DNA from 2 places in the Hymenobacter sp. B81 genome. Region 1 is predicted to be linked to the other one. Evidence: riboswitches for the same ligand, from Rfam matches in the RefSeq annotation. Region 1 holds a riboswitch; the other holds the start of a gene.
The links. Region 1 has a riboswitch for S-adenosylmethionine ahead of ACE191_RS06095 (amino acid permease). Riboswitches for the same ligand answer to the same signal wherever they lie in the genome.
Positions count from the first base shown of each region.

Region 2: another riboswitch for S-adenosylmethionine. It lies ahead of metH (methionine synthase); the one in region 1 lies ahead of ACE191_RS06095 (amino acid permease).

Region 1 is NZ_JBIYZW010000001.1:1,357,477-1,372,555, forward strand. It holds gene ACE191_RS06090 (hypothetical protein) at 1-913, opposite strand, end outside; gene ACE191_RS06095 (amino acid permease) at 1,312-2,793, opposite strand; SAM riboswitch class I at 3,189-3,281, opposite strand; gene ACE191_RS06100 (EcsC family protein) at 3,359-4,105, opposite strand; gene ACE191_RS06105 (hypothetical protein) at 4,228-4,761, opposite strand; gene ACE191_RS06110 (Gfo/Idh/MocA family protein) at 4,813-5,859, opposite strand; gene ACE191_RS06115 (DegT/DnrJ/EryC1/StrS family aminotransferase) at 5,980-7,158, opposite strand; gene ACE191_RS06120 (hypothetical protein) at 7,355-8,272, shown strand; gene ACE191_RS06125 (glycosyltransferase family 2 protein) at 8,421-9,314, opposite strand; partial or broken gene ACE191_RS06130 (cell division ATP-binding protein FtsE) at 9,606-10,130, opposite strand; gene ACE191_RS06135 (fructose-6-phosphate aldolase) at 10,345-10,548, opposite strand; gene fsa (fructose-6-phosphate aldolase) at 10,640-11,296, opposite strand; RNA gene ffs (signal recognition particle sRNA small type) at 11,398-11,495, opposite strand; gene ACE191_RS06150 (hypothetical protein) at 11,563-12,288, opposite strand; gene guaA (glutamine-hydrolyzing GMP synthase) at 12,486-14,018, shown strand; gene ACE191_RS06160 (hypothetical protein) at 14,096-14,446, opposite strand; gene ACE191_RS06165 (PepSY-associated TM helix domain-containing protein) at 14,480-15,079, opposite strand, start outside.
Region 2 is NZ_JBIYZW010000002.1:870,723-885,801, forward strand. It holds gene ACE191_RS14830 (translocation/assembly module TamB domain-containing protein) at 1-988, shown strand, start outside; gene ACE191_RS14835 (BamA/TamA family outer membrane protein) at 1,005-3,335, shown strand; gene ACE191_RS14840 (serine hydrolase domain-containing protein) at 3,398-4,513, opposite strand; gene ACE191_RS14845 (N-acetylmuramoyl-L-alanine amidase) at 4,609-6,117, opposite strand; gene ACE191_RS14850 (hypothetical protein) at 6,170-6,736, opposite strand; gene ACE191_RS14855 (energy transducer TonB) at 6,782-7,366, opposite strand; gene ACE191_RS14860 (tetratricopeptide repeat protein) at 7,548-8,039, opposite strand; gene metF (methylenetetrahydrofolate reductase [NAD(P)H]) at 8,230-9,186, opposite strand; gene metH (methionine synthase) at 9,238-12,981, opposite strand; SAM riboswitch class I at 13,052-13,165, opposite strand; gene ACE191_RS14875 (PA14 domain-containing protein) at 13,289-14,398, shown strand; gene ACE191_RS14880 (hypothetical protein) at 14,480-15,079, shown strand, end outside.

The DNA of each region.
Region 1 (15,079 bases):
GCCAGTTGCCAGTTGCCAGTTGCCAGTTGCCAGTTGCCAGTTGCCAGTTGCCAGTTGCCAGTTGCCAGTTGCCAGTTGCCAGTTGCCAGTTGCCAGTTGCCAGTTGCCAGTTGCCAGTTGCCAGTTGCCAGTTGCCAGTTGCCAGTTGCCAGTTGCCAGTTGCCAGTTGCCAGTTGCCAGTTGCCAGTTGCCAGTTGCCAGTTGCCAGTTGCCAGTTGCCAGTTGCCAGTTGCCAGTTGCCAGTTGCCAGTTGCCAGTTGCCAGTTGCCAGTTGCCAGTTGCCAGTTGCCAGTTGCCAGTTGCCAGTTGCCAGTTGCCAGTTGCCAGTTGCCAGTTGCCAGTTGCCAGTTGCCAGTTGCCAGTTGCCAGTTGCCAGTTGCCAGTTGCCAGTTGCCAGTTGCCAGTTGCCAGTTGCCAGTTGCCAGTTGCCAGTTGCCAGTTGCCAGTTGCCAGTTGCCAGTTGCCAGTTGCCAGTTGCCAGTTGCCAGTTGCCAGTTGCCAGTTGCCAGTTGCCAGTTGCCAGTTGCCAGTTGCCAGTTGCCAGTTGCCAGTTGCCAGTTGCCAGTTGCCAGTTGCCAGTTGCCAGTTGCCAGTTGCCAGTTGCCAGTTGCCAGTTGCCAGTTGCCAGTTGCCAGTTGCCAGTTGCCAGTTGCCAGTTGCCAGTTGCCAGTTGCCAGTTGCCAGTTGCCAGTTGCCAGTTGCCAGTTGCCAGTTGCCAGTTGCCAGTTGCCAGTTGCCAGTTGCCAGTTGCCAGTTGCCAGTTGCCAGTTGCCAGTTGCCAGTTGCCAGTTGCCAGTTGCCAGTTGCCAGTTGCCAGTTGCCAGTTGCCAGTTGCCAGTTGCCAGTTGCCAGTTGCCAGTTGCCAGTTGCCAGTTGCCAGTTGCCAGTTGCCAGTTGCCAGAGTGTACTTCATCCGGCCCCGAAAAGCGAAAAACCAACAACAAAAAACCAACAACCAACGCTAGGCTCCCCCTCTCCCCCGGAGAGGGGGCCGGGGGGTGAGGCCACCGGGGCCGGGGTCCCACTCCTTCCGGCCCCCGCCCCAGTCCTTCCGGGTCCCGCCTCAACCGTTCCGGGTCCCGCCGCAGTCGTTCCGGCACCGGACGCAATCGTTCCGGCCCTCGCCCCACTCGTTCCGGGTCTGGTTTCAGTCGTTCCGGCACCGGACGCAATCCTTCCGGCACCCGCCGCAGTCGTTCCGGCACCGGTCACACTTTCTTCCTGCCGCGGAATCCTATTACCCCCCTGAAAAAGCCAACGACCCGCCACCCGTCAGGGGTAGCGGGCCGTTGGCCTGAGGTGCCGGCTGGCTTAGCCCAGCCCCGTGCCCGGGGCTTCCACCGTGGGGTCCACCGCCAGGCCCTGGCGCAGCTTGCTGTGCTTTTTGCCGTAGGCGTAGTAAATCACCAGGCCCAGGGCCAGCCAGATAAACAGGCGCAGCCAGGTATCGGCGGGCAGCGAAAGCATCATCACCAGGCAGGTCACAATGCCCAGCACCGGCACCACCGGCACCCAGGGCGTGCGGAACGAGCGCGGCGCGTTCGGCTCCCGCTTGCGCATAATCAGCACCCCCACGCACACCATCACGAAGGCCAGCAGGGTGCCGATGCTGCACATCTCGCCCACCACCCGAATGGGCACAAAGCCCGCAAACAAGCTGATGAACCCGCCCAGCAGCAGGTTCGAGCGGTGCGGCGTCTGAAAGCGCGGGTGAATCTGCGAAAACACCCGCGGCAGCAGCCCGTCGCGGCTCATCGAGAAAAACACCCGGCTCTGGCCCAGCAAATCCACCAGTATCACCGAGGTGTAGCCGATCAGGATGGCCAGGATAATGGCCGAGCTCAGCCAGGCATAGGGCGTTTGCTCGATGGCAATGGCCACCGGCGCGGCGCTGTCCTTGAATGCGGAGTAGTGCGCCAGCCCCGTCATCACGTGCCCAAACAACATGAAAAGCACCGTGCACACCAGCAGCGAGCCGATGATGCCGATGGGCATGTTGCGCTGCGGGTTCTTGGCTTCCTGCGCCATGGTGGCCACAATGTCGAAGCCGATGAACACGAAAAACACCACCCCGGCCCCGCGCAGAATGCCGCTCCAGCCAAACTCGCCAAACACCCCGGTGTTCTGCGGAATGTAGGGCTGGTAGTTGGCCGGGTCGATGTAGCGCCAGCCCAGCGCAATAAACACCAGTACCACCGACACCTTCAGGGCCACCACCACCGCGTTGAACCAGGCCGAGCCCTGGGTGCCGCGCACGATGATGGCCGTAATGGCCAGCACCACCAGCATGGCCGGCAAATTCACCAGCCCGCTCACGGTGCTGCCGTCGGCCAGCACGCTCGTCTCGAAGGGCGAGGCCACCAGTTGCGGCGGCAAGTGCAGCCCGTAGTTGCCCAGAAACTTCACCAGGTACTGCGACCAGCTGATGGCCACCGTGGCCGCCCCCACCGAGTACTCCAGCACCAAATCCCAGCCGATAATCCAGGCAAACAGCTCGCCCATGGTGGCATACGAGTACGTGTAGGCCGAGCCGGCCACCGGCACCATGGCCGCAAACTCGGCGTAGCACAGGGCCGAAAACGCGCAGCCCACCGCCGCCACCACAAACGACAGGGTCACGGCCGGCCCGGTGTGGTTGGCCGCCGCAATGCCCGTGAGCGAAAACAGCCCCGCCCCAATGATGACGCCCACCCCAATGGCAATGAGGTGAAACGGTCCCAGGCTGCGCTTGAGGGTGTGCGCGCCCGTCTCCGCGGCCTCGCGCCGCAGCAATTCCAACGATTTTGTCAGCATACAACTAGGTGCGCCCGCGCCCCTGCCGGGGCCGGCCGCCAATACGCGCCGCGCCGCCCGCCCAGGCTGCCCGCAGCAGCCCCGGCCCAACGGCCCCGCGCCACCCGACGCACGGCGCCGGGCCTGGGTGAGAAAAAGAAAACACTGGGGTGGCTCGGCGGCGTGGTGCCCCGACGTTGGAGTCGGGGCAATACTAAACGGCCCGGTCCCTGAATCGGGGCCTCCGCCAAAAAACCGAGGGAAAAGCGCCTACGCGCTCAAGCGGGCTAACAACAACAGCAACAAGCCGCCGAAGTCGGGCCGGCAGCCGCCACGGGGGCTACCAGGTGAGCCGGGGCCCCGCCGGGGCCCGGAAAGAATGCAAACGGGGAAAGCAAAGCGCCCACAGCAACTTGTTTTTATCTGGTCAGGACTTGGCACCGTTCCGGATGCTCCGGGGGGTTGCCGGCGTTTCGCAGAGCCTGTCTCTCCACGCCTCTCTATAAAAACAATCCTTCAACAGCGAAAGAATTGATGCTGCAAAGGTAACCCCCGCCGCCGCGTTTCTGCAAGCCCGGCCACTATGCTATTGCCCGGGCACCGTTTCCAGCCCGCTGCCGGGCCGGGCAAAGTAGCGCAGCCGGTAGCAGTTCATGGCCGTTTCGCCCAGCTGCTCCAGCAGCCGGTAGTTGGCTACCGCCCCCACTGCCGCCCCAATCACCGGCACCAGCTGGGCCATCTTGGCCAGGTCAATGTAGTCGCGGTACTCCTGCTGAAAGCTGCGCCAGTCGAAGGCGTGCACGTCGGTGGGCAGGGTATGGCGGTAGCTTTCCCAGTCGGCCACCCGGCGGTACACCTCGTTGCGGGTGTGCTGGCTGCTGAAGGCGAGCTGGAAGACGTGCAGCAAAAACAGCCGCTCGGTGTAGTCCTTCACATCGTAGCCGTAAAGCGCGGCCACGTCGAACAGCAGCTTGAGCTTGATGCCCAGCAGCAGCGGAAAATCGGCCAGCCCCAGCAGAAAGCCCCCCGCCCCGGTAGCCGCGCCCTCCACCGTGGCCGTGTTGCGGTAGTACCGAATGCGGGTGCGCACGGCCTCCTCGCGTGCCGCCAGCGCCAGCCCCGGCTGCGGCCTACTGGTGGTGTACGTCGAGCCAAACAGCACCCCGCGCACCATCTGCTTGATGGCCGCCGTCAGGGCCTGGTGCACCCGCTCGGGCAGCAGCGCGTTCAACCGCGTCTGCAGGTGCCGCGTGAAGCGGTTCAGCGTCGAGGGCGGCCGCTGCATCTTCTGCTGCCAGGCACGCAGCTCGGCTTGGGGGTCAGTGGGGTACATGGGCAGAGAAACGGCGCTAACCGAATCCGGTTCAGCCAAATAGGTTTGCGGAATTCATTAGCGGGATAAATATGTCGCTTATACACCAGACGATAATTGCGTATAAGTCACTTTGGCTAAATTCATTTATCCACGTTCACAGAGTCAAGAATCATAAAAGTCAAAAAATAGCGCCTTAATTTCTTGAATTTAATTTCATAATACACACGCTCTTTCTTTTCTCCCAGCCAGCTTTTAGCTGTAGGATGTTCAAATGGGTAGTTATCGATTATTATCGTAGCATGTTCGTTTGGGAAATACAAGGCCTTGTATTCACTAACAAGCACCTTCCCGCTCGTCTCAAAATATCGATCATTATAATAAACCCTGACGCTTGTCAAAGAGTCCTCAAGTGCAGGGAAGCTTAGCTGCTTATCAACTGGTCTGATAATAAACGTATCCTTCGGGGTCATCAACTTCATATAAAAAGAACTGTCAACTACACTTTTATCGGCATCTACTGAATCGATTATAACTGTAAGTTGTGATGTCCCAGCTACTTTATCCGTGCTTGATTGCGAGTATTCAGATTGACCTTCACAGGATGTCAGTGCCCCTAAGGCAATAATAGCTATTGAAGCAAAGGAGCAGAAATTGGCAACAGAGAAACCAACCATCTAAATAAAGGTGCGAGCGTGAATGATATTTAAAACCAGGCTCATCAAATTTTATTTAAGGCTATAAATCCGCTCAATAATCTCCACCACCTTCATGCCTTCCAGCGCGTTGGTAGTCGCGAAGCTGCGTTGCTGCACCGTATCCACCACGTTTTCGATGAGTTGCACGTGGTTGGCGGCCGAGCCCTGGTAGGGTCCGTAGTCGTTGGCGGGGTTGGTGGGGGCCAGCTCGGGCAGCTCGTAGCCTTGCACGTGGCAGTACTCCACCTTGTCCATGTACTGGCCCGCAATGCGCAGGCTGCCGTGCTCGGCCACCACCGTAAGCGAGCTTTCCAGGTTCCGGTCCCACACACTGGTGCTGTATTGCAGGGTGCCCGCGCCGCCGCGCAGCAGCTCGAAGCTCACCAGGCCCGAGTCCTCAAAATCGGTCAGCTCCCGGTGGTTGAAGTCGAAGAAACGAGCCTGCACCCGGTGAATGTCGCCGAACACCCAGTACAGCAAGTCCACGAAGTGGCTGAACTGCGTGAACAGCGTGCCGCCGTCCTCGGCCTGCCGGCCCTTCCAGCTGCTACCGCCGCGGTAGTAGCGCGCGTCGCGGTTCCAGAAACAGTTGATCTGCACCAGGTAAATCTGCCCCAGCCGCCCCGAGTCGACCAGCTGCTTGAGCCACTGCGCGGGCGGGGAGTAACGGTTCTGCATCACCCCAAACACCAGCCGCCCGGTTTGCAGGGCCACGTGAATGATGTCCTCGGCGTCGCGCTTGCGTAGGGCAATAGGTTTTTCCACCACCACGTGCAGCCCGTGGCGCAGTCCCTGCATGGCCTGCGGGGCGTGCAGGTGGTTGGGCGTAGCCACCGTCAGCACGTCGGCCGCGGCGGGGCTGCCAGCAGGTGCGGCGGCCAAATAGGCGTCGAGCGACGCAAAAAACGGCACATCGGCAAACTCGGCGGCCAGCTCGGCCTGCAGCTCGGCGCGCACATCAATGAGGGCCACGAGGCGGGCGCCGGGGTGGCGCGCCACCAGGGCCGCGTGGCGGCGGCCGATGTGGCCCACGCCGCAAATAGCAAAACGAACGTCGGGAAACGGGGAATCAGGCAAGGCAACGAAGTATTCGGGGCGGGTAGCAGCCGGCAATATCCGCTAAGTCTGCCGGAACAACCGCATCCGGCGCCATCAAACCCGTGCCGCCCCTCAGCAGTCCTACAATCAGCCGCCGCGCTACTGCCCCGCCTGGTCGAGGTAGGCGCGCACCGCCGCCGCCACGTAGTCCACCTGCTCGGCCGTGAGCTGCGGGTGAATGGGCAGGGAAAGCACCGTGCGGCACAGCGCTTCGGACCGCGGAAACTGCCCCTCCCGGTAGCCCAGGTACTGATAGGCCGGCTGGCGGTGCACCGGCACGGGGTAGTACACCACCGAGGGCACCCCGCACTGCTTTAGATGTTCCTGCAGCCCGTCGCGCCGGGCCGGCGAGGCCAGCGTAACCGTGTACTGGTGAAAGACGTGGGTGCTGCCCGTCTGCCGCGCGGGCACCCGCAGGCCGGGCACCGAGGCCAGGGCCGCGTCGTAGCGGGCGGCCACCTGCTGGCGGGCGGCGGTCCAGGCCGGCAGGTGCCGCAGCTTCACGCGCAGCAGCGCCGCCTGCAGGGTGTCGAGCCGCGAGTTCAGCCCGATGCGCTGGTGCAGGTACTTGCGGCCCCGGGGCTGCCCGTGGTTGGCCAGCTCCTGCAGCTGCGCGGCGTGGGCTTCGGAGCGGGTAAACAAAGCGCCGCCGTCGCCGAGCGCGCCCAGGTTCTTCGACGGAAAAAACGAGGTCGTGCCCACTTCCCCCACCGTGCCGGCGGGCTGGGTGCTGCCGTCGGGAAACTGCCAGGTAGCCCCGATAGCCTGGGCGGTGTCTTCGATCAGGGCCAGCCCATGCTGCCGGGCCAGGGCGCGCAGGGCCGTCAGGTCGGCGCACTGCCCGTAGAGGTGCACCGCCATGATGGCGCGGGTGCGCGGACCGATGGCGGCTTCGGCGGCGGCGGGGTCGAGGTTGAAGGTGAGCGGGTCTACCTCGGCCAATACCGGCCGCAGGCCCAGGATGGCGGCAGCTTCGGCGGTGGCCACGTAGGTAAAGGCCGGCACAATGACCTCGTCGCCGGGCTGCAACTCCAGGGCCATCAGGGCCAGCTGCAGCGCGTCGGTGCCGTTGGCGCAGGGCACCACGTGGGCGCCATCCAGGTACTGGCTCAGCTCGGCAGCGAAGTGCTGCACATCGGGCCCCTGAATGAAGGCGCCTTCCCGCAGCACGCGCTGCAGGGCCGCATCCAGCTCGGGCTGAATGGCCGCGTGCTGGGCGGGCAGATCGAGCAAGCGAATGGGGGCGGGCGAAACCAGACGAGGAGCAGAAACGGGCACGGGACGGGGCTTGAGCGGTGAACGGCCAAAGATAGGGCACCGCGGCTCCGGCCGATGCCCCGCGTTTATGGCCTTGCCGGGTTTCTATATTGCAGCGCGCATATACGCAACCCGCTATGTGCGCCCTGCGTTAAGCCGGCCAAACGCCCCGCTCCTTGCCGCGCGGGGTTTCCTTCCCACGCACACCGTTTTTGCCATGTTTAAGAAAACCCTCACCATTCAGGCCCTGGCCCTGCTGCTGCTCGGCGGCAGCGTGGCCTTTAGCACCTCCAGCTGCTCCGACGCCAACCGCCAGGAAGCCAGCGCCGAAACCGATGCGGCCTACAACGACTTCAAGGACTTCGTAGCCCGCACCGAGGCCGACGTGGAAAAAGCATCGAGCAAGACCGAAGCCCAGTGGACCGACGAAACCGCCCAGCTCAAGAGCGACTACGATACCAAAGTAGCCCTGCTGGAAGCTGATATGTCGAACTGGGACGATGCGCGCAAAACCGAGTATGAGCAGCTGAAAACCCGCTACACTACCGCCTACGACGCCCGCGAGGCCGCCTACCGCGGCAGCATGAGCGCCGGGGGCATGAGCGCCGGCAGCGGCGCCCCCGCCAAGCTGGGCAAGTACTACAAGCCCGCCGCTACCACCCCCTCGGCCGGCCTTACCGCCGCCAATGCCCGCCAGACCTACGAGGACTTCCTGAAGATGGTGAAGCAGAATGAGGACCGCTACGACATCGACGACTGGCGCAACGTCAACGCCGAGTGGCGCGCCCTGGACGAGGCCTACGACCGCGTGAAGGGCGACATCCCGGCCAAAGACCTGGCAGAAATCCAGAAGGAAAAGCTGAAGTACGCGGCCTTTAAGTCCTACGACAAGGCGGAAGCCCGCACCGCCCAGGGCGCCGACGCCGTGTCGGGCGCGGCCAGTGACGTGGAAGCCGGCACCCGCGACGAGCGGCAGGCCGTAGGTACGGCCGCCGCCAACACCGCCTCCGACGTGAAAGACGCCGGCAAATCGGTGGGCCAGAAAATCGGCAACGCCGCCCAGAAAGTCGGCGAGAAAACCAAGGAAGGCTACAAGGAAGTGAAGTCGGAAGTCAAAAACACCGACAACGACTAATCACGGCTTCCTCCGGGTTTTTGGCTACGCCGACCTTCGGTTCAGATGCCCACGGATTTTAGCTTCGCTGACCTTCGGTTGTGGACAATTGTTCGGATTTGAAAAAGCCCCGCCTCGGCGGGGCTTTTTTGTGGCCGTAAGTAGCTGGTTAGCGCCACTCCAGCAGCAGCCAATAGAGCTTCAGCGCGTCGAAGGCGCGCAGGCTGGGGCGGGCCGAAAGCAGGTTGGCTTCGAGCCGGGGGGCGGCGGCTGCCAGGGCGCGGCGGGCGGCGCCAGCCAGACCCAGGCGGCGCAGGCGCAGGGCCGCCTGCACCAGGCGGGTGTCGGCCCCCAGGCCCGCACGGCGGTAGAGCCCGGCCAGGTTGCGCACCGCGTCGCGGGACTTGCGCAGAAACGCCTCGGCCGGCTCCAGCCCGTCGTGGCACACGGGGTTGTCGAGGTGCCGGATGGGCACGGCCGCCTGCCGCAGCAGCCAGCCAAACTGGGTGTCCTCGTGGCCGTAGCGGGTGAGGCTTTCATCGAGTCCGAACCGGCGGAACACCTCGGCGCGGATGAGCAGGTTGTTGATGGTCAGCTGGGCGTAGGGCTGCTGCTGCCGCAGCCGGGCCGGGCGGGCTTCGCGCTGCCGGCCGTAGTGCCAGCGCAGGTACAGCGCCGGCTCGGGGGGCGGCAGGGCTTCGTAGCAGGTGCCACCCACCAGTACCGGCGCCTCAGCCACCGCGGCGGCGTAGCGGGCCAGAAACTGCGCGTCGGGCAGCAGGCTGTCGTTGTCGAGCAGCAGCAGCCAGGGGTAGCGGGCCTGGGCCACCAGGCGGTTGCGCACGGCGGCGCGGCCCACGTTCTGCGGCAGTTCTTCGTACTCCACGCCCTCGAGCCGGGCCAGGGCGCGGTTCTGCTTGCGCAGCGTGGTCGAGCCGTCGTCGAGCAGCCGAATTTCGACGGGGCCGGGCCAGGCCGCAACCTGCGCCAGCAACTGGCCCACCAATTCTTCCACTGCCCGGTTGTACACCGGAATCAGCACCGACAGGCCCGGGGATTTCACTTAACTGATTGTAAATAGGGAACAGAATCCGGGCCGCGGGCAGCGGCCGGGGTGCACCGCCAACATACGGCCGGAAATACGCATTGGATTGGACTTGGGCTGGGTTTACAGCTCCCAGTTGCGGACTTTCAGCTCTTCGCCGTTGATCGAGCTCAGCTGGCCCTGCTCGCACTTGAGCACACGCTTGGGGTAGCGCCGGATGAGCTCGTAGTTGTGGGTGGCCATGAGCACGGCCGTGCCCGCGTGGTTGATTTCCATGAACAGCCGCATGATGCCGTCGGTCACGTCGGGGTCGAGGTTGCCGGTGGGCTCGTCGGCCAGCAGCAGCAGCGGCTCGTTGAGCAGGGCGCGGGCAATGACCACGCGCTGCTGCTCGCCGCCCGAGAGCTGGTGGGGCATTTTGCCGGCCACGCCGCTCAGGCCCACGCGCATGAGCACGTCCTGCACCCGGTTTTTCATCTTCGACTTGTCGCGCCAGCCGGTGGCCTGCAGCACAAACAGCAGGTTCTGGGCCACGCTGCGGTCGTAGAGCAGCTGAAAGTCCTGGAACACGATGCCCAGCTTGCGGCGCAGGTAAGGCACCTGGTCGGCCGAGAGCTTGCGCAGCGGGTAGCCCACCACGGTGCCCATTCCTTCGGGCAGCGGCAGGTCGGCATAGAGAGTTTTCAGCAGCGAGCTTTTGCCCGAGCCGGTGCGGCCCACCAAGTACACGAACTCGCCTTTGCCCACCTCAAACGACACCTTCTGCAGCACGGTGTTCACGTCCTGCATGATGTAGGCGTCGCGCAGTTCGATGACGGCGGGGGCAGCTTCCATGGCGGGTAGGTCTTAGGAACTTAGGGGTTAGGTTTTTACGGGCCAGCAGTGGAAGAGCCGGACGCGGGCTACCGGGGCCAACCCGCAGCGCGCCAGCCGCTAAGAGCCTCCGCCACCGCTTTCCCGCAATGCTGCCTCAGGCATCGGAGCTGACTTTCTACCAGCAGCAATCGGGGTGTCTCAGCGACCCGAAGCCCTAACACCTAAGCCCTAACTAAATAGCCAGCGGCTGCAGCTTGCCGAATTCCAGCTGCTCGATGAGGGCGGCCAGTTCCACTTCCTTGCCTTCGAGGCCGTAGCGGTGCAAATCCTTTAGCGGACGGTCGGCGCGGAAGTAGGCAATGAGCACGAAGTCCTGGTCGCGGAGCTGGATGTAGTCCGGAATCTTGGCCTTGCCTTTGACTTTGATGATGTACATGGGCTGAATGTGGGAAATGTGAAAATGTGAAAAATGTGAAAACGGCTGTTGGGCCCATTCACCACATTTTTCACATTTCACACATTAGCATTTACGCGTTGACTTTCTTGTGGTCGGCCAGGAACTGGGCCAGGCCTTTGTCGGTGAGCGGGTGGTTGAGCAGGCCGGTGATAACCGCCAGCGGGCAGGTCACCACGTCGGCCCCGATTTCGGCGCACTGCAGCAGGTGCGGCACGTGGCGCACCGAGGCGGCCAGCACCTGCGTGGGGTAGCCGTAGTTGCCGAAAATCTGCACGATCTGCTCGATCAGCTGCACGCCGTCGTGGCCGATGTCGTCGAGGCGGCCCACGAAGGGCGACACGTAGGTGGCGCCGGCCTTGGCGGCCAGCAGGGCCTGCCCGGCGGTAAACACCAGCGTGCAGTTGGTTTTGATGCCTTTCTCGGAGAAGTAGCGGATGGCCTTCACGCCGTCGCGCGTCATGGGCACCTTCACCACGATGTTGGGGTGCAGCTCGGCCAGGGCCTCGCCCTCGGTCACCATGCCGTCGAAGTCCACGGCAATGACTTCGGCTGACACGTCGCCGTCAACCATTTCGCAGATCTGGCGGTAGTGGGCCATTACTGCGTCGGTCCCCTTGATGCCTTCCTTGGCCATCAGCGAGGGGTTGGTGGTTACGCCGTCGAGCACACCCAGCTCCACGGCTTCCTGAATGTCCTTCAGGTTGGCGGTGTCAATGAAAAACTTCATCCGAAAGAGAAACGCTTAAAACGAAAACTGCCCCAAAGGTAGCCGATTGCAAACGAAGGCAACGCACCTCGGAGCAACGACCATACCTGGGGCAGGGACAAAAAAAAGCGAACCAGTATCGCACCGCATCAACCGCCTGCCCTTGCTACCTTCCGGTCCTGGGGGAGTTCAGCGGGAGCTGGTCGTACTGATTCGCCGGCACAAAGGTAAGCCGCGGCAGCCGGCTTTTGCAAGCCCGCCGCCGTTTTTTGCGGTTTTGGGCCCAATTAATCGTAGTGCGGCGCCACGCGCAGGGCCAAAGCCAGACTGAACTGGCTGGCGTAGTGCGGGAAAGCGTACTGTTGACCGTCGAGCTCAATTTCCGAAGCTACGTTCAGCAGGCTGCGCTCGTAGCGCCCGGTGAAGGTGACGCGGCCCATGGCCAGCCCGCCGCCCAGCTGCACGCCCAGCCCCGGCCGGCGCATGCTGCGGTCGATGCTGTCGACGATGCGCCGGGCATGGTCCTGCTGCTGCCGCTCGTAGCCGGTGGGAATGCGCTGCGAGAGCACCGGCCCGGCCAGCAGCAGGCCGTGGCGGCCAATGCGCCGGCCCAGCGGCAGGGCCACGTTCAGGCGCTGCCAGTCCTGGGTGGCCTGCATGGTCTGGAAATCGGTTGGGCCCGGGGTGCCCGGCAGCGGCAGCTGGGGCCCCAGCAGGTTGGTGACGTGGTGCCAGGTCTGGCTGCGCGAGTAGCTGAGCTCGGGCTGCACAAACCAGCGGCGCTGGCGGTTGAAGGTGTAGCGCAGCCAGCCGCCCATGCGGAAGCCCATGGCCGGAGTAGTGGCCTGGGGCACCACGCGGTAGTGGCCCACGCGGTAGAGCGGGCGCGGACTGGTTACCCGGAAAAAGTCGTGGCCGATGAGCATGCCGCCCTGCCAGTGCGAGAAGGGCGGCGGGTCGAGGGCGTGGGCAGCGGGGCTGAGGGCAAGCAGGAGGAATAGTAGTTTTTTCAAGCGAAAAGCAGGCAGGCAGTTTGCGGGACGTTGCTTAAAAAAACAAAACCCCGGCCGCTTAGCCAAGCTTCCGACTTCACTTTTAGCGCTTTATTGAATAAATAACGCCCCATATTTTTCCAATCCAACTCCCGGTGGCGGGCCGCTTTCAGCCGGCGCGGGTTGCATGATGGCGCGCGGGCGGCCTACCTTTGCCCATGCCTCAACAGATTCTGATCCTAGATTTTGGGTCGCAGTACACGCAGCTCATCGCGCGGCGCATCCGCGAGCTGAACGTCTTCTGCGAAATTCACCCTTACACGCACGCCCCGGACCTCACTGAGGATATCCGGGGCGTCGTGCTTTCGGGCAGTCCGTGCTCGGTGCGCGACCCCGAAGCACCCAACCCCGACCTGAGCCGGTACCTGGGCCGGGTGCCGGTGCTGGGCGTGTGCTACGGCGCGCAGCTGCTGGCCCAGCAGGGCGGCGGCGAAGTGCTGCCGGCCACCATCCGCGAGTACGGCCGCGCCCGTCTCCACCACATCGAGCAAGCCAGCCCGCTGCTGCGGGGCCTGAACCTGGATTCGCAGGTATGGATGTCGCACGGCGACACGATCAAGACGCTGCCGGCGGGTTACAACATCATTGCCAGCACCCCGGAGGTCGAGGTAGCGGCCTACCACATCCAGGGCCAGCCCACCTACGGCATTCAGTTTCACCCCGAGGTGACGCACTCCACCCAGGGCAAGCAGTTGCTGCGCAACTTCGTGGTCGACATCTGCCAGTGCGCCCAGGACTGGACGCCCGAGCACTACGTGGACACGGCCGTGGCAGCCCTGCAGCGCACCATCGGCGAAACCGACCAGGTGATTCTGGGCCTCTCGGGCGGGGTCGACTCCAGCGTGGCGGCCCTGCTGCTGCACCGCGCCATCGGGCCGCGCCTGCACGGCATCTTCGTCAACAACGGGCTGCTGCGCAAAGATGAGTTCGAGAGCGTGCTGCACTCCTACCAGGGCCTGGGTCTGAACGTGACGGGCGTCGACGCCTCGTCGGAGTTCTACGCCGCCCTGGCCGGCCTCACCGACCCCGAACTCAAGCGCAAGGCCATCGGGCGCACCTTCATCGAGGTATTCGACCGCGAAGCCCACAAGGTGGAAGGCGCCACCTGGCTGGCCCAGGGCACCATCTACCCCGACGTGATTGAGTCAGTATCAGTAAAAGGACCCGCGGTGACCATCAAGAGCCACCACAACGTGGGCGGGCTGCCCGCCCACATGAAGCTGAAGGTGGTGGAGCCGCTGCGCATGCTGTTCAAGGACGAGGTGCGCGAAGTGGGCGAAACCCTGGGGCTGCCCCACCACATTCTGCACCGCCACCCCTTCCCTGGCCCCGGCCTGGGCATCCGCATTCTGGGCGACATCACCCCCGAGAAAGTAGACCTGCTGCAGCGCGCCGACGCCGTGTTCATCGACGCCCTGCGCCAGCACGGCCTCTACGAAAAGGTGTGGCAGGCCGGCGCCATGCTCTTGCCCGTGCAGAGCGTGGGCGTGATGGGCGACGAGCGCACCTACGAGCGGGTGGTAGCCCTGCGCGCCGTCACCAGCGTGGATGGCATGACGGCCGACTGGGCTCACCTGCCCTACGAGTTCCTGGCCGAGGTATCAAACCGCATCATCAACCAGGTGCGCGGCATTAACCGCGTGGTCTACGACATCAGCTCCAAGCCGCCGGCAACCATCGAGTGGGAATAGACCGGCCCAGGCGTTGCGGCGTCTGAAAACCAAGCGCCGCCCGGCCTACCGGGCGGCGCTTGGTTTTGCCTGGAACCTCAGGTGCCGAAGGGGCAGGAAGTGCAACCGCCCGGTAGGTCGTCGTTGAGCGCCGCGTCTGCTGCCAGCAGCAGGGCCGTCAGTTCCAGCAATTCCCACAGTTCCTGCAGCTCCGGGTAGGTAAATACCAACGCCAGCTTGTGAGCATCGGTGCGCACGGCCAGGTAACGCAGGTCGGGGTCGGCGGGTGGTACGGTGCGCTGCCACAGTTCGCCGATGCGGGTCTTGAACCGGGCAAACTCCTCCGTATTGGCGGCCAGGGCCACGGGCCCGACGTTCAGGTACACGTGCCGGGTGCGCAGGCACCAGGCGGTGTAGCCAATGGCGTTTTGATGAAGTAAATGGGCCATACGCACTCGCACTGAAAACCCAAGGAAAGGCTTTTAGGCCACGGCCCGCCGCGGCACGGCCGCCGGGCGCTGGTGCGCGGGGCGCCGCCGGCGCCACCACAGCAGGTAGCCGGTGATGGTAATGACGGCGCTGCTGAGCGCCAGCAGGCTGTAGACGATTTTGATTGGCAGGCCGCCGTACTGACCATAGTGCAGGGTGCGCAGGGCAAAGTCCAGCCGCTCGACCGGCCCCAGATCCTGCTCCCGGAAGGCTTTTTTCACCCGCGCCGGGCCCGCCGCGTTGGCAAACTCAATCTTGGTAGAGGTACTACCCCACAGCCAGCCGCTGCCGGGCGCCCGGCCCAGCACCGTAACCGGCGCGTCGGGCTTGCGCGGGAAATTCAGGCGCACCAGCTCCAGGCCCGGCTCCAGGCGCTGCGCCTCGGCTATCAGCGCATTGAGGTCGGCCGCTACCGGCGGCAATGAGTCCACCTGCTGCTCTTTGTCGGCGCTCAGCAGCTTCTGCAGCTTAAAGGCATCGTAGGTTATCCAGAGGCCGCTGCCGGCCAGCACCACGTTGAACAGCAGCGCCCAGGAGCCCAGCACGCGGTGCAGCCCCGAGGAAGCCGTGCGCCAGTTTTTCCAGCGGATGGC
Region 2 (15,079 bases), on a different contig from region 1:
CGAGGGCCAGTACCAACTCTCGCTCTACGACCTGGCCGAGCGCAAATTCGACATCGAGCCCGGCTCGTTTATTCTCTGGAACGGCGACCCGTTCAACGCCCAGGTGAGCGTGACGGCCATTTACCGGGTGCGCGCCGTGGCCGCCGACCTCATTGCCAATCAGCTCGACGCGGGTTCGGAAATCAGCAACCTGGCGCGCAACCGCCTGCCCTTCGAGGTGCTGCTGAAGGTCACCGACGAGCTGCTCAAGCCCACCATCGGCTTCGATATTCGGGTGCCCGAAAACACCACCAGCCCGGTGGCCGAGCCGGTGCGCGCCAAGCTGGAGCAGCTGCGCCAGCCCTCCGAGCAGAACGAGCTAAACAAGCAGGTGTTCGCCTTGCTCGCCCTCAACCGCTTCATTGCCGACAACCCGCTGAAGAGCACCGCTGCCCCGGGCGGGCTGGTGGAAAACCAGCTGCGCGGCTCGGCCAGCCAGGTGCTCACCGACCAGCTCAACAACCTCACCGGCGAGTACCTGGCGGGCATCGGCCTGGAACTGGGCGTCGACTCCTACGCGGCCGTGTCGGGCACCGGGCAGCAGTACAACCAGACCGACCTGAACGTGGCCGTGCGCCGGCAGCTGTTCAACGACCGGCTGAGCGTGCGCCTGGGCACCGACGTGCCGCTGGGCGGGGGCGGCAACCAGGCCGCGGGCGGGGCCTCGGCGGCCAGCCAGTTTGCCGGCGACGTGAGCATCGAGTACAACATCCTGAGCGACGGGCGCCTGCGCCTGCGCGCCTTCCGCAACAACGCCTACGAGGACATCGACGGGCAGTTCATCCGCACCGGCACCTCGCTGATCTTCCAGCGCGACTACAACAACCTGCAGGAGCTGTTTGCCAAAGTGGCGCCCGAGGTGAAGCAGGCCGTGCGCACCGACCGCCGCGCCCGCAAGGCCGAAAAAGCCGCCGCCCAGGACACGCTCAAAAACAACGCCCTGAACTAGCCCGCCGATGACCCTGATGAAACGACTACCGACGGGAATGCGGACGATGACCTGGGGACCAGTGCTGGCGGCGCTGGCCCTGCTGGCCTCGTGCAGCGGCACCAAGTTTATTCCCGACAACGACAAGCTCTACACCGGCAGCACGGTCAAGCTCACCTCGCCCTACCCCATTCCGCGCGAGGCAGAAATTCAGACCGAGCTGGAAACCGTGATTACGCCCAAGCCCAACGCCTCCATTCTGGGGCTGCGCCCCAAGCTCTACTTCTGGCACATGGGCGAAGGCAAAACTAAGGGCCTGGGCAAGTGGCTGGCCGAGAAGTACGGCGAGGCCCCGGTGCTGCTGAGCCAGGTAGATACCCAGAAGGTGAAGGGGCTGATGATCAATCGCCTCTACAACAACGGCTACTTTGCCAGCCCGCGGGTGCAAACCAAACCCAACGTGAAGGGGCGCACCGCTACCGTGGATTACACCGCCACGGTGCAGCGGCCCTACACCATCAAGGAAATTCACTTTCCCGACCGCGACACCCTGCTCGACAACGACATCCGCAAAACCCAGGCGGGCACGCTGCTGAAGGTGGGCGAGCCGTACAACCTGAACACGCTCATCACCGAACGCTCGCGCATCGACGACCAGCTCAAGCAGCACGGCTACTACTTCTTCAACCCCGACTACATTCTCTACGAGGTCGACAGCACCGAGCACAACCAGGTGGACGTGTACCTGCGGGTGAAAGGCAGCATTCCCGACCGCGCCGCCCAGCCCTACGTGCTCAACCGCGTGACCTTGAACACCCGCTACGGCCTCACCGATACCACCGAGTCGGTACGGCCCATTATGTACAAGAAGTACCGCTATGTGCCCGACGAGAAAGTCTTCAAGGCCAAAGCCATTACCAACGCGGTGTTTTTGTACCCCGACAGCCTGTACCGCCGCCGCCGGCAGGACCAGACCCTGAGCCGCCTGATGAGCCTGGGCACCTTCAAGTTTGTGGACATCCAGTTTCGGCAGGCCCGCCAGAAGCCCGACTCGGCCGGTTACGGCTTCCTGAACGCCTCGGTACGCATGACGCAGCTCAAGAAAAAGTCGCTACGGGCCGAAATTCAGCTGGTCAACAAAACCAACGGCTTCACCGGGCCGGGCTTCACGGTGCAGTACCGCAACCGCTCGGCCCTGCGCGGTGCCGAGCAGCTCTTGCTAAACCTGGTGGGCTCGTTTGAAACCCGACAGGGCGGCAAAAGCGCCACCGAAGGCGCCAATGGCCCGGCGCTGGGCCTGACCTCCTACGAGCTGGGCGTGAACGCGCAGCTGCTGGTGCCGCGGCTCATCACGCCCCCGCTGCCTTTCCTCGACGTGCGCCTGCCCAACTCCGACTTTCAGCCGCGCACCGTATTCGGGGCGGGCTACCGCTTCGTGGAGCGGCGCGAGGCGTTTAAGGTCGACTACTTCAACCTAAACTACGGCTACAGCTGGAAAACCAAGATTACCAACGAGCAGGAACTGCGCCCCATCGACCTGCAGTACATCCGCCTGGCCGACAGCTCGGCCGAGTTCAGCCGCCTGCTGCGCGACCGGCCTTTCCTGGCCAATAGTTTCCGGCAGCAGTTCGTGCCGGCCGGCTCGTACCGCTATACCTACAACACCCAGGTGTATGAGCAGCGCCGCAGCCAGGTGTACTTCAGCGGGGGCATCGAGTCGGCGGGCCTGCTGGCCAGCGGGCTGAGCCGCCTGGGCGGGCTGGGCGGCGAGGGCGAGCAGGGCCGCGAGCTGCTGGGCCAGGAGTACTCGCAGTACGCCAAGGTCGATTTGGAGCTGCGCAACTACTACCGCGTCACTTCCAACCCCACCAGCGGCAACAAGATTGCCTCGCGCCTGCTCATCGGGGTAGGCCGGCCCTACGGCAACTCCGACGTGATGCCCTACCTCAAACAGTACGGCATCGGCGGCCCCAACAGCGTGCGGGCCTTTGCCCCGCGCGAAATCGGCCCCGGCAGCTACCGGCCCGCGCAATCGGAGCTGGGCACCCGCTTCTACGACCAGGTGGGCGACATCCGTCTGGAAGGCAACCTGGAGTACCGCCAGGACTTGTTTCCCTACGTGAAGGGCGCCTTGTTCGTGGATGCGGGCAACGTGTGGCTGGTCAACGAAGACTCCACGCGCCTGGGCGGCCAGTTCAAGCCGGGCTCCTTCTTTAAAGAGCTGGCGGTGGGCGCCGGCGCCGGCATCCGCATCGACATCCAGTTCATCGTCATCCGCCTCGATGCGGCCGTGCCCGTGCGCGTGCCCTACGGCGGCAGCCCCAGCCGCAGCATGCGCCTCAACCTGGGCATTGGCTACCCCTTCTAAACGAACAATCAGCCAAGCGAAGCAGGCCGTTCCGGTAATTGGAGCGGCCTGCTTCGTTTGCCTCACTTGTAGTTTTCGGGGCGGTCCTGCTGGAGGCCGGGCACGTAGTAGTGCGCCAGGGCCTTGGCCAGGTAGGGCGGAAAGCCGCCGCGGGTGTTGGTGAGCACCACAATGCTGAGCGGCTCGGGCCCTTCGGCAAAGCGCACGATGTCGGCCAGGGCGGGGCCGCCGCTGTGGCCCACCAAGCGGTGGCCCTGATAGGTTTCGGCAATCCAGCCCAGCCCGAAGTTGGTGGGCGTGTGGTTGCGCAGGCGGTTGGGCGCCCAGAGCAGGGCGGCGTTGGCCGGCTTCAGCAGCGTGGCCCGGTCGAGGCTCACCAGCCAGTTGCTCAAATCCTGAATGGAAGCGTAAATGCCGCCGGCCGCCGCAAACCAATCGGGAAAGCGCATGTCGCTGACGCGGTACTCCCCGGCGGGAGCGTGCCAGGAATACACCTCGGCTACCTGCGGCAGCACCCGGGCACTGCGCACTAGCCCGCCGTCCTGCGCCTGGTTGAAGCGGGTGGCAGTCATGCGCAGCGGCGTGAGCACCTTCTGGCGCAGGGCTTCCTCAAACGGCAGCTTGGTCGCCCGCTCGATGATGGCCTGCAGCAGGGCGTAGTCGGTGCTCACGTAAAAGTCCTTGGTGCCCGGCGCGTAGTCCATGGGCAGGGCTGCCGCGGTGCGCAGGGCGTGGCGGGTGTTGCGGGTGGTTTCCAGGGGCACCAGCCTGATGCCCGACTGGTGGGCCGCCAGCTCGCGCACCGTGATGCTCTGCCAGGCCGGTGGCACCGAGTCGAGGTAGGCGGTGATGGGCGCGTCCAGCTTCAGTCGGCCCTCCTGCACCAGTACAGCCAGCAAGGTACCCGTGAGCGGCTTGGTGGCCGAGGCCAACTGAAAAGCAGTTTGTGGCGTCACGGCGGTCTGCCACGAGAGGTTGGCCACGCCGTAGGTCTGCAGCTTCAGCACCCGGCCGTTGCGCACCACGGCTACGGCCGCGCCCGGAATGTGGTGGCGCAGCATGGCACGCCGCATAAAGGCATCAACCGAATCGGGTGGGGCCGCGGCGGCCGAGGGGGCCAGGCCGGGAAGCAAGGCCACAGCAGCCAGCAGGAAGGCAACGAAAACGACAGCACGCATAGCTTCGAATCAGCAGAAGTGAGAGGTGCTGCAATTCTACGAACGTCTTCGTATGTCTGTCCATCGCATAATCATGTGACGTCCACAGCCGCTACTTAATTCAGGGCGGCCCGCCGCTTCAGCCAGCCCCGCAGGCCGGGCTGGCGGGCATCTTTCAGGAACTGCTTCAGGCCCGCGGCAATGCGCTCGGCCAACTGCCGCTGAAAGGCCGGGTCAATCAGGCGCCGCTCGTCGTCGGGGTTCGAGATGAAAGCGGTTTCCACCAGCGCGTTGGGGTATTCGGTGGGGCCGTTCAGGCCGAAGTTGAAGGCGCCCACGTTGCCCCAGGGCTTGAGCCCGGTTTTCAGCAGCTCGTCGTAGATGGCCCTCGACAGCGGCCGGAACGCCACGTAGCGGTAGAAGGTGGCGGTGCCCTGCACCTCGGGGCTGCCAGCCGAGTTCACATGAATGCTCACCAGCAGGTGCGGCAGGGCTTGGCGCAGGCGCAGAATGCGGTCGGCGTTGTCCACGCTCACGTCCGCTTCCCGAGTCATCAGCACCGTGGCGCCCTGCTTTTGCAGGCTGGCCTGCAACTGCCGGGCAATGGCCAGCGTGAGGTCTTTCTCGCGGGCCCCGGTGGCACCCGTAGCGCCAGGATTGCTGCCGCCGTGGCCGGCATCGACGGCAATGGTGAGGCCGCGCAGGCGCAGCTGCTCGGGCGGGCGACGCACGCGCACGATGAGCACCTTGCCCTGGTAGCCCACGCTGTAGCCCCAGCTGTGCCGGTGTTGCAGCGGAATAACGAGGCGGAACACGTCGGCCTGGGGCTGCTCGTAGTACACGTCGCCAATGGCGCGCAGACCTGCCCGCTGGGTTATCCAGTTGGTGTTGGAAGTAGCTCCGAACACGTCGATAACCAGGCGGGTGGGCTCGGGCAGCAGCTGCGAGCGGTAGGGCAGGCGCTCGGGCAGCGGCACCCGTACGTAGTCGAACTGCTCGTCGCCGCTCACGCTCCACGAGCCGGTGAGAGCCGGGGGCAGCAGCCCGCCGGGCGGTAGCAGGCGCACCACTTCCTGGGGCACCCAGGCCGTTTGGTTTTCGGCCAGCCGCACACGGTACTGGTTGCCCACGCGGCCGGTCAGGTGCAGCTGCACCAGCGAGTCGAGGTAGCCGAACTTGGCGCCGCCGAGCCGGTCTTCGCCCAGGCCGTAGTTGAGGTAGGCCAGTGGCCCCCGGGTGCGGGCCAGCTGCGGCTGATGGGGGTCGAGAAAGCGCACGGTATGGCGCGTGAGCAGGGAGTCGCGGCGGCCATCGGGCGCGGTCAGGCTGATTTTGAGCGGGCGGCCGAAGAGCGTGTCGCCGGGCTGCACTACGTAGCTGATCTGGTACACGCCGCGCTGGCCCTGCACCAGGGCCGGGGACATTTCGGCCAGCGGCCGGCCGTTGAGCATCGACACCCGGGCGCCGGGCAGGGCCAGCACGCGCACCTGCAGCCGGTCGCCGGGCATCAGCCACTGGTCCTGCGCCGGAACCAGCTCGGCCTTCTCAATCAGCCGCGGCGACTGGGCCGCCAGCGTTGCCGGCAGCAGGATTGGCAGCAGGCAACGGAAAATCAGGCGCAGCATGGGCAAGCAAAAGCCCCGCACGGCGGCGGGGCAGGCGGGAAAACGGCGGCGGTTATTGACGGTCTACGGGCTTGTCGCGCACGGCCTGGCCCAGGTCGCGCAGGTCGCGGCTGGTTTCCAGGGCCTCGAACTCGGCTTGGCGGGCCTTGATGCGCAGTTCGTCGCGGGCGGGCAAATCCAGGCGCACGGCGCGGTACTGCTCGTTGAGGCGGCGGAATACGGCCGTGGCGTAGTCCCAGTCGCGCTGGGTCCAGGTCTTGCGCTTGGCCCGGGTTTGCTGCAGCAGCTGGGCGTAGGCCGGCTCGATGGATTGGGCCGTGAGCTTTTCCACGTCGGCGTAGGTACCCATCAGCTCCTCGTTGAAGGCGCGGGTGGCGGCATCGTCGAGGGGCTGGCGGTTGCGCTGGCGCGAAACGGAGTCCCAGCGGGCGGCCCGGCTGCCGGCGCGCTTGAGCACGTTGCCGGCTTCGTTGGCAATGGTATCGATTTCGCGGGCGCTGTTGCGCACGGCCTCCTGCCGCTCGCGCGGGGTAGAGTCGCAGGCAGTCAGCAGCAGGGCGGCCGCGAGCCAAACGGCCCCGGCAGCGCGGAAGGAAGGAACGGCAACGGCGTATTTCATGCCCCAATGTACGCGCTTCCTTTGCGCAGGGATACTACGGCGGGCTTACTGGCCGCCCGAGGCGTTCTGCACCCGGAACACGAAGGGCAGCTCGTACTCAACCGGCACGGCGCGGCCGTTCTTGCGGGCCGGAATCCACTGGGCCGGAATCAGGCTGGCCACGCGCAGGGCTTCCTCGTCGCAGCCCGCCCCAATGCCGGTCAGTACTTTGTGGTCGTGGGCTGCGCCCAGGGTGTCGATGACGAAGGTCACCACCACCCGGCCCTGCACCTGCTTGCTGCGGGCCTGGTCGGGGTAGCGCAGCTGGCGGGTAAAGGCCGAGAGGGCGCCGTCGCCGCCCAGAAACAGCGGTGGGCGGTCGAGGTAGTCGCGCTTCCACTCGCCGTCGAGCTGCAGGCGGTAGGGGCGCTCATCGGGCTGGCGGAAAAACAGCAGGTTGCGCTTGCTGTGGTCGTAGCGCTGCACCAGCACTTTGCGGCCGCTGGCGGTAAAAGCGTAGTAGCTCCACACACCCACCTTCTGGCCTTTGTCCACCCGGCCGCTGTCCAGGTCGGTGGTCCGAACTTTTCCCTGGGCCGAAGAAATCAGCGGACAGGCCGCCAAACATGCTGCGAGTACGAGTGCTTTCATTGAGTGGTATTCTGGGCATTCGCAGTTGGATGCAAATGACGGGGAAAGAAGCAGGTAGAGCGAAAAAGCCGTTAAAAACGGGCTTAGCGCCTAAGGTACAGGCCTAGGCGAAGGGAAAGTTACAACTTTTTGCCGTGAGTGCCAGCGCCTTTATCTTCAAAAGATGAAAAAGCCCGGGTGACTATATACCCGATTCGTCCAGGTTGTCCTGCACATCGCGCAGCTGTTCCTGCAGGCCCGGCAGGTGGGGGCACAGCCTCCCCAGCCGCCGCAGGGTGCGCAGGGCACCACGCTGGTCGCCCACCATGCGCTGCATGTTGGCCTTGCCCGAGAGGGCGCCGAAGTGGCGGGGCTCGCGGCGCAGGGTCTGGGCAATGTCGTGCAGGGAGGCGCGGTATTCGCCGCGCAGGTAGTAGGCCGTGGCCCGCTTGTTCCAGCCCTCGGCGTAGTCAGGCAGCTGCTCGATGAGGCAGGTGAAGTCGGCAATGGCCTGGCCGTAGTCGCCGGCCGAGAGGGCGCGCATGCCGGTTTCCATGGCCTTGTTCAGGGCCGGGTCGTCGACTTCCAGCCACAGCTGCCAGATGCCCTGCTGCAGCGCCTCGATTTCGAGCGGGGATGTGGCCGTGCGCAGGCGCAGAAAAAGCTCGTCGAGGTGTTGCTGGCGGTCAGTCATGGCGGCAATGATCCGGTATCAGCGCATAAGGAGCGGGAAACCAGCAGGGGCAGTGAGCCGGCGCGGTCGATAATGTACGCAGCCCACAGCGCGGCGTTCGAAGCCGGCGGGTGCAACCCAAACCGGCTCCCCCAAAATACCGCTGCCGGGCGGTGGGGCCCGGCAGCGCAAGTCAGCAAGAAAACGGGCGCTAAAACAGCTCGGCGGCCACCCGCCGCACGCTTTCCGACTTGCCCATGCTGTAGTAGTGCAGCACCGGCACGCCGTGGGCCATCAGCTCCTTCGACTGGTTGATGCACCACTCGATGCCGATCTGCCGGGCCGCTTCGTTGGTGGCGGACTGGTGCACGGCTTCGGCCAGCTCCTCGGGAATGTTGAGAAAGAAGGAGCGGGGCAGGGCCGTGAGCTGGGCTTTGGCCGTGAGCGGCTTCAGGCCCGGAATGATGGGCACGGTAATACCGGCTTCGCGGCAGCGCTTCTCAAAGCTGAAGAACTGCTCGTTGTCAAAGAACATCTGGGTGACGATGTACTCGGCGCCGCGGTCCACCTTGTGCTTGAGGTAGCGTAGGTCGGCGGCGTAGTTGGGCGACTCGAAGTGCTTTTCGGGGTAGCCGGCCGTGCCGATGCAAAAGTTGGTGGCCCAGGTGTCGTCCTGCTCCTCGTCGAGGTACTCCCCCTTGTTGAGGTTGGCCACCTGCCCGATCAGGTCGCAGGCGTAGGCGTGGCCGTCGGGCTCGGGCACGAAGCGGCCCTCGGACTTGATTGGGTCGCCGCGCAAAGCCAGCACGTTGTCGATACCCAGGAAGTGCAGGTCGATGAGGGCATTTTCGGTTTCCTCCTTCGAAAAGCCGCCGCAGATCAGGTGGGGCACGGTGTCCACGTCGAAGCGGTTTTTGATGGCGGCGCAAATGCCCACGGTACCGGGGCGGCGGCGCACGGTTTTCTTCTCAAGCAGGCCGTTGGGGTGCTGCCGGTACACGTACTCCTCGCGGTGGTAGGTCACGTCGATAAACGGCGGCTTGAACTCCATCAGCGGCTCGATGTTGGAGAACAGCGTCTGAATATTCTCGCCCTTTTTGGGCGGCAGCACCTCAAAGGAAAACAGCGTTTTGCCGTTGGCGCGGGCCAGGTGGTCGGTAACTTTCATAGGAGGCGCAAACTGGCAGTCTGCGAGGCGTGGCTCAACAAAAAAAGACGGTTACTGGGCGGCCGGCACGGGCTCGGCGGTGGGTTCGTAGTTCAAATTCGGCGACAACCAGCGCTCCAGCTCGGCCAGCGGCAGGCCCTTGCGCCGGGCCATGTCCTCCACCTGGTCCTTGGCTATGCGGCCCAGGCCGAAGTAGCGCGCCTCGGGGTGTGAGTAGTAGAAACCGCTGACGGCCGCGGTGGGGTGCATGGCCAGGTTTTCGGTGAGCGTGATGCCGGTTTGCTCCGGGCCGCCGAGCAGCTCAAACAAAGTGATTTTCTCGGTGTGGTCGGGGCAGCCGGGGTAGCCCGGTGCGGGCCGGATGCCGCGGTACTCTTCCTTGATCAGGTCTTCGTTCGAGAAGTGTTCCTGCGGCGCGTAGCCCCACAGCTCGCGGCGCACCCGCTCGTGCAGGCGCTCGGCCAGGGCTTCGGCCAGGCGGTCGGCCAGGGCCTTAGCCATGATGGCGGAGTAGTCGTCGTGCTGGGCCTCAAACTTGGCTACTAGTTCATCGAGCCCGATGCCGGCCGTCACGGCGAAACCGCCGAGGTAGTCGGCGCGGCCACTGGTTTTGGGCGCCAGGAAATCGGAGAAGGCCAGGTAGGGCAGGCCGGGCGCTTTCAGGCTTTGCTGACGCAGCGTGAAGGTGCGGGCCTGCACCTGCTGGCGCGTGTCGTCGCGGTACAGCTCAATGGTGTCGTGGTCGACGGTGTTGGCCGGCCAGAAGCCCACGGTGGCGCGGGCCTGAATCAGCTTTTCGTCGACCAGGCGCTTGAGCAGCATCTGCGCGTCGGCAAATAGCTTGGTGGCCGCTTCGCCGTAGGTAGCGTCTTCCAGAATGCGCGGGTAGCGGCCTTTCAGCTCCCAGGCGTGGAAGAAGGGCGTCCAGTCGATGTAGGACAGCAGCTCGGTGAGCGGGTAATCCTCGAACACGCGCGTGCCCAGGAACGAGGGCTTGGTGATGTCGGCCGCGGCCCAGTCGGCTTGGAAGCCGCCGGCGCGGGCGTCTTCGATGCGCACGTAATCCTTGTTGCTTTGCCGGCCGGCGTGGTCGTTGCGCAGCTGCAGGTACTCGGCCGCAATGTCGTTCACGAAAGCGTCGCGGCCCAGGCCCAGCAAGGCCGACGCCACCGGCACGGCGCGCGAAGCGTCGTTCACGTGCACCACCGGGCCGGAGTAAGCCGGGCCGATGCGCACGGCCGTGTGCAGGCGTGAGGTGGTAGCGCCACCGATGAGCAGCGGCACGCGCAAGCCGCGCTTTTCCAGCCCTTGGGCCACGTACACCATTTCGTCGAGCGAAGGCGTAATCAGGCCGCTCAGGCCCACGATGTCGGCCCCGATGCGCTCGGCTTCGTCCACAATGCGCTCCAAGGGCACCATCACGCCCAGGTCGATGACTTCGTAGTTGTTGCAGGCCAGCACCACGCCCACGATGTTTTTGCCGATGTCGTGCACGTCGCCCTTCACGGTGGCCAGCAGTACTTTGCCGGCCGTTTGCCGGGCTTCGGTGCCGCCTTTCAGCGCCGCCGCGTCGCGCTCGGCCTGCATGTAAGGCTCCAGCCAGGCCACGGCGCGCTTCATCACCCGGGCCGACTTCACCACCTGCGGCAAAAACATCTTGCCCGCGCCGAACAGGTCGCCCACCACGGTCATGCCGGCCATCAGCGGGCCTTCAATTACGGCCAGCGGGCGGCCCAGCAGCTTGAGGGCTTCCTCGGTGTCGGCTTCGATGTGGTCGGTCAGGCCTTTTACCAGCGCATGCGAGAGGCGCTTTTCCACCGGCCAGCCGCGCCACTCCTCGGTCGTCACCGCTGCTTTGGCCCCGGCGCCGCCGCTCATCAGGCGCAGCATGTCGGCCAGCTGCACCAGCCGCTCGGTGGCGTCGGCGCGGCGGTCGAAGAGCACGTCTTCCACAGCTTCGAGCAAGGGCCCCGGAATTTCGTCGTACACGATGAGCTGACCGGGGTTCACGATGCCCATGTCCAGCCCCGCCTTGATGGCGTGGTAGAGGAAGGCGGCGTGAATGGCCTCACGCACCTGGTCGTGGCCGCGGAAAGCAAAGCTCACGTTGCTCACGCCGCCGCTGGTGAGGCAGCCCGGCAGGTGCTGCTTGATCCAACGCACGGCCTCGATAAAGTCGATAGCGTAGCGGCGGTGCTCCTCGATGCCGGTGCCCACGGTGAGGATGTTGGGGTCGAAGATGATGTCTTCGGGCGGGAAGCCAATTTCCTCGGTGAGGATGCGGTAGGCGCGCTGGCAGATGTCGATGCGGCGCTGAAAGTTGTCGGCCTGGCCCTGCTCGTCGAAGGCCATGACGATGACGGCCGCCCCGTAGGAGCGCACCAGCCGGGCGTGGTGCTTAAAGGCTTCCTCTCCTTCCTTAAGCGAAATGGAGTTGACGATGCTCTTGCCCTGGGTGCACTTCAGCCCGGCCTCAATCACCTCCCACTTCGACGAGTCGATCATGATGGGCAGGCGCGCCACGTCGGGCTCCGAAGCCATCAGGTTCAGGAAGGTGGTCATGGCCGCTACCGAGTCGAGCAGGGCTTCGTCCATGTTCACGTCGAGCACCTGGGCGCCGCCGTCCACCTGGGCTTTGGCCACCGCCACGGCTTCCTCGTATTGCCCGGCCCGGATGAGCTTGGCGAAGGCGCGCGAGCCGGTCACGTTGCACCGCTCGCCCACGTTCACGAAGAGGCTTTCGGGATAAATGTTCACCGGCTCCAGCCCGCTCAGGCGGGTGGCGCGGGGCCGCTCCGGAATGGCGCGGCCGGGGTACTTGGTTACCAGCTTGGCGGCCTCGGCAATGTGCTGGGGCGTGGTGCCGCAGCAGCCGCCCACAATGTTCACCAGGCCCTCTTGCAGGTACTCTTCCAGCACGTCGGCAAATTGCCGGGCCGTTTCGTCGTAGCCGCCGAAGGCGTTGGGCAGGCCCGCGTTGGGGTAGGCCGAGACGTAGCAGTCGGCCAGGCGGCTCAGCTCCTGCAGGTACACCTTCAGCTGCTTGGCCCCGAGGGCGCAGTTCAGGCCCACGCTCAGGATGGGCAGGTGGCGCACCGAGTTCCAGAACGCTTCCACCGTCTGGCCCGAAAGCGTGCGGCCCGAGGCGTCGGTGATGGTGCCCGAAATCATGATGGGCACCACGCGGCCGCCCTCGTCGAAGAAGCGCTGGGCGGCAAACATGGCCGCCTTGGCGTTCAGTGTATCAAAAATGGTCTCAATCAGCAGCGCATCCACGCCGCCATCCACCAGCCCGCGCACCTGCTCGTGGTAGGCCTCGGCCAGCTCGTCGAAGGTGATGGCGCGGAAGCCGGGCCGGTTCACGTCGGGCGAAAGCGAGGCGGTGCGGTTGGTGGGCCCAATGGCGCCGGCCACGAAGCGCGGCCACTCCGGCGTGGAGTACTCGTCGGCGGCTTCGCGGGCCAGGCGGGCGGCCTCGAAGTTCAGCTCGTACACGATGTGCTCCAGCCCGTAGTCGGCCTGGGCCACGGTGGTGCCCGAGAAGGTGTTGGTTTCGGCCAGGTCAGCGCCCGCGGCGAAATACTCGGCGTGAATGCCGCGAATCACGTCGGGGCGCGTCAGACAGAGCAGGTCGTTGTTGCCGCGCAGGGGCTTGGGGTGGTCCTGAAAGCGCGTGCCGCGGAAGTCTTCTTCCGTGAGCTGGTGGCGCTGAATCATGGTGCCCATGGCGCCGTCGAGCACAATGGCGCGGCGGGCGAGCAAATCGGCGAGGGGTGAGGCAGGGAGCTGGGGCATAAAGGCTTTCCGGAATAGGTGCGCGCTAGCGTATCCAGAAAGCCCCGGCGCCCCGAGAAGGTGCCGGTTCCGCTCATCTTTTCCGAACGCGAAACTCGCTTCGGATGGGAGTTAGCACCTCCGCCGCAGTGGCTGGTTGCTAAGACGTCACAGGGCCCAGTCCCTCGGTCTTTCTGGATAAGCTGCAGCGAAGATACGACAGCCGCCCCGAAAATGAAACCGCGCCCGGCGCCGGGAAAAGGCTAGCCGGTAGCCCGGGACGCCCGCCGCACACGGAATACTTGGCGCCCGGCGTTATCATTAAGCTATGAAACCCTTGTTGCTTTCCGGACTGCTGGCCCTGCTGCCGCTGCTGAGCCGCGCCCAGACCTCGGCCCTGCCCACCGGCACCGGGCTGCAGGCTTCCTACTACAACGGTACCAACTTCCAGCGCCTGGTGCACCGGCGTATCGACCCCGCCATCGACTTCAGTTGGAAAAAGCAGCCGCCCGTGCCGGGCCTGGGCGGCGAGTACTTCTCCGTGCGCTGGGAAGGCTGGATTCTGGTGCCGGCCACGGCCGAGTACGAGTTTTCCACCGTCATGGACGACGGCCTGCGGGTGTGGCTGGGCGGCAAGCAGCTCATCAACGCCTGGCGCGAGCAGGACCACGTACCCGCCACCGTGCGCATTCGCCTCGAAGCCGGCCGCTACTACCGCCTGCGCGTCGATTACTTCCAGACCATCCTCGACAGCCGCGCCCTGCTGCGCTGGCGCCGCGCCGACCGGGCCGAAGACTTTGTGCCCGTAGGGCAGCAGGCCCTGTTTGCCGCCCTGCCGCAGTCGGCCCGGCCCGTAACCGCCGCCAAGCCCGCACCCGCCCCGCCGCCGGTAGCCGCTGCCCCCAAGCCGGCCATCAAAATCACGCCTACCCCGACGGCCGTAGTAGTAGGCCGCCGGGCCGTTTCCGCCGCCCGGCCCGCCGTGCGCCCCGCTGCCGCTCGTTCGGCTGCAACCGAGCAACTCCCCGCGCAGGTTACTCTGGGTCCCGCGGCAGCCGCTCCCACCGACTCGCTGCCTGACTTCTCCACCCTCAGCAAGGGCACCACCGTCGAGCTGCGCCAGCTCTACTTCGAGCAGGGCAAAGCCCGCATGCTGCCTTCCTCCCAGCCCGAGCTCAACCGCCTGCTGCGGGTGCTGCAAACCCAGCCCAGCCTGCGCCTCGAAATTGCCGGCCACACCGACAACGTGGGCGACGCCGCCAAAAACCTACAGCTCTCCCAGCAGCGCGCCGCCCTGGTGCGCCGCTACCTCGTCGGCCGCGGCATCGACTCGCTGCGCCTGCTGGCCCAGGGCTACGGCGGCACCCGCCCCGTGGCCGACAACGCCGACCCCCGCCAGCGCCCCCGCAACCGCCGCGTCGAAGTCATCGTCCGGTAGGGAAGGGCAGCGTGTTTAGGCAGAGTCAGCTCGCCCGTTAGTCGCAGTGCCCAGAATAATACCCACTTGTTTTATTATGTTATGCTTCCGCTTGCTAAACCCGGCTTTGGCCTCTGCTTGCTGATCCTCGCGGGCTCCTGCACCATCAATAGGGAAACGCTAACCACGGCCGCCGATGAGTCGTCAAAACCCGCGGCCAAGCCTGCGGCAGCGGCCCAGGCCCAAAAGGACGCGTGGCTATTTCAACAGGTAGCCGGCTCGGTGCTGAAGTTCCGCGACGGTCAAGAGTACGATACCCGCCTACTGCAGCCAGCCTACATCGGCCAGATAGCCAACGGTCGCCAGGCGCCCTATCTCATCTTCGCAGGCCGCTACTGCAACCAGTGCGACGCCAACCCCGGCCTCTACATCCACTCCCCGGCCAATGGAACCCTGGCAGTGGCCAACGGCCAGAACCGCTACGCCCGGCCGGGTACCGAACACTACTACGCCGACTACTCACCTATTTACCGCGCTCGGGCATTCTACGGACAGGTGCTGGACAACACGAAAGGCGTCATCTGGTACCAGCAGCACCGGCAGGCCGATAACAGCTGGCGGAAGTCTGTGTTCCTGGTCGCGCTGACACCGGGCGGTCAGCGCGATACCACCTTGGCCGATCAGGGCCAGCTCGCAACCACT